DNA from 2 places in the Massilia luteola genome. Region 1 is predicted to be linked to the other one. Evidence: predicted binding sites of a transcription regulator. Region 1 holds the regulator's gene; the other holds the start of a gene.
What was found. The regulator LexA, encoded in region 1, represses DNA repair genes until DNA is damaged. The targets are predictions, from matches to a motif close to ACTGTATNNNNATACAGT.
Positions count from the first base shown of each region.

Region 2: the regulator LexA is predicted to act here: its motif matches at 2,122-2,139, upstream of recA (recombinase RecA).

Region 1 is NZ_JAXOFN010000008.1:5,545-8,932, reverse strand. It holds gene U9J41_RS11070 (M13 family metallopeptidase) at 1-1,444, opposite strand, end outside; gene lexA (transcriptional repressor LexA) at 1,592-2,248, opposite strand; gene U9J41_RS11060 (hypothetical protein) at 2,242-2,577, opposite strand; gene rpsF (30S ribosomal protein S6) at 2,576-2,959, shown strand; gene priB (primosomal replication protein N) at 2,987-3,280, shown strand; gene rpsR (30S ribosomal protein S18) at 3,325-3,388, shown strand, end outside.
Region 2 is NZ_JAXOFN010000027.1:69,381-72,768, reverse strand. It holds gene U9J41_RS23025 (sensor histidine kinase) at 1-1,281, opposite strand, end outside; gene U9J41_RS23020 (response regulator transcription factor) at 1,278-2,000, opposite strand; gene recA (recombinase RecA) at 2,203-3,279, shown strand; gene recX (recombination regulator RecX) at 3,332-3,388, shown strand, end outside.

The DNA.
Region 1 (3,388 bases):
CCGTCTGCGGCGTCATGGTCCACTCGTCGCGATCGATGGGCTTGCCCAGTTTCGCGAGGTCGCGGTCGAACTCGAGTTCGCGCGACCGCATCACGTTGCCGACCAGGTCGTCGCGTTTGACGACGAGGGCCGAATAATCCTTCCACTTGTCCGGATACCCGATCTTCGTCTTCATCTTGGCCAGCTTGGCCTGGGCTTCCGTCTTGGTGGCCGGGCTCATCCAGTCGAGCTTGTCGATGCTCAGCTTGTAGGTGGCCAGCAGGTTCCGCATCAGGCGTTCGATGCGTACCTTGCGCTCTTGTGGGAAATACCGAGCCACATACAACTTGCCCAGCGCATCACCCTGCGTGCTTTCGATCACGCCGACGCCGCGTTTCCAGCGCGGCTCGTTCGCTTCGATGCCGAACAGCGTCTTGTCGAAAAATTCGAAATCGGCGTCGACAAAGGCCTTCGACAGGAAACGGCTATAGGATTTGACCAGGTGCAGGGTCAGGTACGCTTTCCAGGTATCGAGCGGCGTGGCATCCGCGATCCCGGCAAACGCCTTCAGATAGCTCGGCTGCCCAACGATCACGTACGTGCTCTTGCCGGACAGGCCGATGCCGTCCAGCCAGCTGTTCCAGTCGAAACCTGGTGCGAACCCTGGGAGATCGGTCAGGTGGAACTTGTTGTATGCCTTGTTCGGATCGCGCAGTTCGACCTTGGTCCATTGCGCCTTGGCCAGTTCGGTCTCGAACGCGACGATGGCTTGCGCGTGGGCGGCGGCATGCCGGTCGCCCGCCATGGCGAGGACCTTTTGGCAGTGGGCCAGATATCTGGCCTTCATATCGGCCAGCTTCTGGTCGTCCGCCTTCAGAAAATAGTCGGGGTCAGGCAGGCCCAGTCCGCCCTGGCTGATGTCGGCGACATAGCGGGTCGAATCCTTGTTGTCCAGGTGAATGGTGAAGTCGAGCGGCACGCCCATGCCGAGCCTGCCCAGGTGGGCCAGTACCATGGACAATTCGGTCTTGTCCTTGATCGCGGCGATCCGATCCAGTTCGCGCCGCAACGGTGTGATGCCCAGTTGTTCCAGCTTCGCCTCGTCCATGAAGCTGGCGTAGAGGTCGCCGATGCGGCGGGCATCCGGTTTGTGGGTTGCATCGGTGCCGGCACCGGCTTTTTCGATGATCTCGCGCAGCTGGCGCAGTGAATCCTCATACCGGTCGACGAACGGATCGAGGTATGGCTTGTCCGACGGGATATCGACCGTCTTGAGCCATTTGCCGTTCAGATATTCGAAAAAATCGTCTTGCGGCCGTACCGAGCCTTCGATGTACCGGGTGTCGACGCCGCTGGCGAGTGCCGAACGCACGGCAACCGGCGCGGACTTGACGTCGCCCTCGGCCGCGTGACCCAGGCCGGCGAACAATGCCAGGCTTGCGATGCTCAATACGTGACGTTGCATGAAATTCCTTCTGTCCGCTTGGATAAAAAGTTTATATTCTATTCATTTTGTGTCCGGAGTATATTTCTTTTTGTATATTTATATGCGTAAAAAAAGGCCGCAAGATGCGGCCTTTCGATGTTGCGGGACGTAACTACGATGTCGTTCTCAATGCCAGGACCGCAGCAGCCCGACTGCGAGACCTTCGAGCGCGAACTCGTCCGAGCTGGGATCGACGGTGATCACGGAAAAGTCCGGATTCTCCGGCAGCAGTTCGATCGTGGCGCCCGTCTTGCGGTAGCGCTTGACCGTCACTTCGTCGCCGATGCGGGCGACGACGATCTGGCCATTCTTGGCGTTGTCGACCTTCTTGACGGCCAGGAAATCGCCGTCGCAGATGCCCGCATCGCGCATCGACCAGCCCTTGACCTTCAGCAGGAAGTCCGGCTTGCTGGAGAACATCGCCGGGTCGACGGAATAGGTCGCCTCGACGTGTTCCTGGGCAAGGATGGGCGAGCCGGCGGCGACGCGGCCGACGAGCGGTAGCGACATCAGGTTCGGCGGGATCGGCGGCACGAACGAGGGCAGGGCGGCCTTCGATTCGGTGACGGACTGGCCGACGAGGCGGATACCGCGCGAGGTACCCGGTGAGATTTCGATCGCGCCTTTGCGGGCCAGGGCCTGCAGGTGTTCCTCGGCCGCGTTGGCCGAGCGGAAGCCAAGCTCCTGGGCGATTTCGGCGCGGGTCGGCGGGAAGCCGGTGTTGTCGATGGCTTCCTTGATCAGGTTGAGGATCTGTTCTTGCCGTGCGGTGAGCTTTAGCATGTTTGTCTTGGTTGGTACGGGATCAGACTGTATTTTTGTACAGTATTGCGCCGCGCGCAAGGGGATTTCGAGATTTTTTTGCGGTGCGGCACGCAGCGCACGTCCACAATGTTTTTGCGGTGCGGTACGCAGCGCACGTCCACAATGTTTTTGCGGTGCGGTACGCAGCGCACGTCCGCGACCTTGCGCGCCGCCGCAAGCCCGCGCGCGCCGTCGACACCTATTGAGTACTTGACGGCTTTGCTGTTATAATGTTGGGCTTTCCCTTCCCACACTCGTCTTGACGCCGAGGTGGGCATTTGTTTAAACGTCCTTAAGGAGTGTTTCATGCGTCATTATGAAATCGTGTTTATCGTCCACCCGGACCAGAGCGAACAGGTCCCGGCGATGATCGAACGCTACAAGACCACGGTCACCTCGCGCGGCGGCAACATCCACCGCGTCGAAGATTGGGGCCGTCGTCAAATGGCTTACCAGATCCAGAAGCTGCCGAAGGCACACTACATCTGCTTGAACATCGAGTGCGACAACGAGACCCTGGTCGAGCTGGAAACCGCATTCAAATTCAACGATGCCGTGCTGCGTCACCTGACCGTGAAGATGAAGAAGGCCGAAACCGCGCCGTCGCCGATGATGAAGTCGGTCCAGCGCGAAGACGCAGCCAAGAGCCACCGCGCCGAGCAGGCCGCCGCTCCGGCCGCTGCCGCCTAAATCTCTCGCGGGAGCACCGAGCAGTACGTGAACGAGCTGTCGCTGGTCGCAAGCATTCTGGAACGCGACACCTTGCGCTACACCCCGGCCGGCATCCCCATCGTGGGCGGCGTCCTGCAACACGGATCGACGCAGACGGAAGCGAGGATGGACAGGCAGGTCGACTTCGAGATTCCCGCGGTTGCCGCGGGCGAGATTTCGGGACGATTTGCCAACGCCGAGTTGGGCGCGATGTACCGCTTCACAGGGTTTTTGGCCAGGAAAAGCCGTCACAGCAAAAGCTTGGTGTTTCACATCATTGATTTCAGTGCCGCCGCATAAAGAATTGTGCGGGCACGTTTTTAGATAGATACAGGAGCCTCAAAATGGCATTCGGTAAAAAGTTCGACAAAAACAAAGCTAAGCTCAAAGAGAAGCGTAAACAGCAGA
Region 2 (3,388 bases), on a different contig from region 1:
GTTGGTGCCGCGCACGCGGACCGTGACGCTGCCGCCGGCCGGCGTGTAGCGCAGCGCGTTGTCGATCAGGTTCGACAGCAGCTCGCGCAGCATCATGGCGCTGCCGGCGATTTCCGGCGGGTCGCCGATGACCTCGTAGCCGAGGTCGATCTCGTGCGCGAACGAGGCCTGCACCCAGTCCTGCACGACGTCGCGGGCCAGGGCGGCAAGATCGAGCGGTTCCAGCGCGAGGCCGGCGTGCGGCTGGTTCTCGGCGCGCGCCAGCGCCAGCAGCTGGTTCACGAGGCGCGTGGCGGATTCCGAACTCGTGGCCAGCTGTTCGAGCGAGCGGTGGATCTCGTTCGGGTCGACCTGGCGCAGCGCCAGCTCCGACTGCATGCGCATGCCGGCCAGCGGCGTCTTCATCTGGTGCGCGGCGTCGGCAATGAAGCGCTTCTGCGCGGCGATCGTGTGCGCGAGGCGCGCCAGCATGTCGTTCAGCGACCCCACGAGCGGCGAGATCTCTTCCGGCACCTGGCGCGAATCGATCGGCGACAGATCGTCCGGCAGGCGCGCGCGGATGCGTTCCTGCAGCTGCGCGAGCGGCGACAGCCCGCGCGACAGGGCGAACCAGACGAGGGCCAGGATCACGGGCAGGATGATGAACTGGGGCAGGATCACGCCCTTGATGATTTCGTTGGCCAGCTGCGCCCGTTTCTCCAGCGTTTCCGCGACCTGCACGAGGGCCAGGCGCGGCTCCTCCGACGCGTCCAGCAGCGGCTGCAGGTTGACCCAGGCATAGGCGATGCGCACCGGCGTGCCGTGCAGGCTCTCGGTGCGGAAGTGCACGCGCCCGCTGCGTTCGGCGTCGTCGGCGGAGGCCAGCGGCAGGTCGCGGTCGCCGTCGACGATCTCGCCGCGCGGGCCGCTGATCTGGAAATAGACGCTGTCGACGTCGTCGGCGCGCAGGATGTCGCGCGCGGTGCCGGGGAGGTGCGCGACCACCTTGCCGTCCACTTCCTTGACCTGCTGCGCGAGCACCGTGACGCTGTCTTCCAGCGCGTGGTCGAACGGTTGATTCGCGATCGACTTCGCGACCAGGTACGTGATCGCGATGCTCATCGGCCACAGTAACAGCAGCGGGGCCAGCATCCAGTCGAGGATTTCGCCGAACAGCGAATGCTGGATGCTTTCTTCCGACTCGGGCTTGGGCGGCACATACAGCGGCTCGAGCGGCGGCTCGAACTGGTGCGCGACGGCGCGCGGATCCGGCCCGGCCGCGCGCCGCTTGAACCGTTTCACTTGTGGCCGCTGGCCGCGTCGGCGCTCTTGCGGGCGCCGTCGCGGGGACTGTCGACATACCGCTCGAGGCAATAGCCCAGGCCGCGCACGGTGGCGATGCGGATGCCGCCCGTCTCGATTTTCTTGCGCAGGCGGTGCACATAGACTTCGATGGCGTTGTTCGACACTTCCTCGCCCCATTCGCACAGGTGGTCAACGAGTTGTTCCTTCGACACGAGGCGGCCCGTGCGCGCCAGCAGGATTTCCAGCAGGCCCAGCTCGCGCGCGGACAGGTCGAGCATCTGGTCGTTGATGTAGGCGCTGCGGCCGACCTGGTCGTACACGAGCGGGCCGTGGCGGATCACGGTGGAGCCGCCGCCCTGGCCGCGGCGGGTGAGGGCGCGCACGCGCGCTTCCAGCTCCGACAGGGCGAAGGGTTTCGGCATGTAGTCGTCGGCACCGGCGTCGAGGCCGCCCACGCGCTGCTCGATGGAATCGGCCGCCGTGAGGATCAGCACGGGCAGGAGCGAACCCCGCGCGCGCAGGCGGCGCAGCACGTCCAGGCCGGACAGCCTGGGCAGCCCGAGGTCGAGGATCAGGAGGTCGAACTCCTGGGTCGACAGCGCGGTGTCCGCATCCTGGCCGTTCTTCACGCAATCGATCGCGTAGCCGGACTGGCGCAGGGAGCGCGTCAATCCGTCGGCGAGCACGCTGTCATCTTCGGCAAGTAGAATACGCATCACACTTCTCCCGGGTTTTGGCTTTGGACTTTGCTATTTCGTATATTGTGTTGGATAACGCGCGCCAAGTCGAATCGGTCAACGGATTGTCACACGACTGTAAATAACGCTTGCCAAGACCACTGGATTTTTATACAGTACTTCCTATTGAATTCGCGCGAGCGGCCCACACCTTGGTTCACTCTAGGACAGAAAGAAAGTTATGGACGATAAGAAATCTGTAGTAAATGCTGCCGAGAAGGGCAAGGCGCTGGCCGCAGCACTGGCGCAAATCGAGAAGCAGTTCGGCAAAGGCTCGGTGATGCGCATGGATGCCAATGCGCCCGTCGAGGAAGTGCAGACTGTATCGACCGGCTCCCTGGGCCTGGACATCGCACTCGGCGTCGGCGGCCTGCCGCGCGGCCGTATCGTCGAGATCTACGGCCCGGAATCGTCGGGCAAGACGACGCTGACCCTGCAGACCATCGCCCAGATGCAGAAGATGGGCGGTACCTGCGCGTTCATCGACGCCGAACACGCGCTCGACGTGACCTATGCGCAAAAGCTGGGCATCAAGCTGGACGAGCTGCTGATCTCGCAGCCGGACACGGGTGAACAGGCACTGGAAATCACGGACGCGCTCGTGCGTTCGGGCAGCGTCGACATGGTGGTCATCGACTCGGTGGCGGCGCTGACGCCGCGCGCCGAGATCGAAGGCGACATGGGCGATTCGCTGCCGGGTCTGCAAGCCCGCCTGATGTCCCAGGCGCTGCGCAAGCTGACCGGATCGATCAACCGTACGAATACCCTGGTCATCTTCATTAACCAGATCCGTATGAAGATCGGCGTCATGTTCGGCAGCCCGGAAACGACGACCGGCGGTAACGCGCTGAAGTTCTACGCCTCCGTGCGCCTGGACATCCGCCGTACCGGTTCGATCAAGACGGGTGACGAGGTGATCGGTAACGAAACCAAGGTCAAGGTCGTCAAGAACAAGATCGCGCCGCCGTTCAAGGAAGCGCACTTCGACATCCTGTATGGCGAAGGCACGTCGCGCGAAGGCGAGATCATCGACCTGGGCGTGGACAACAAGATCGTCGAGAAGTCGGGTTCGTGGTACAGCTACGGTGGCGAACGCATCGGCCAAGGCAAGGACAATGCCCGCATCTACCTGAAGGAGCGTCCGGCACTGGCACGCGAGATCGAGAACAAGGTCCGCGCCGCCCTCGGCGTGCGTGAACTGGGGCCGGTCCCGGCCGGTGGCGATGCCGCCCAGCTGGCGGCCGTCGGCGACGAGTAATCGTCTCGATGCCCGTCCCGCAACCGAGAGGTTGGGCTGAAGGCTGCGCTGGATGAGGCAGCCTCTCAGCCTGAAAGCCCGCGCGTTGAGATATTTGTCGATGCGTGAG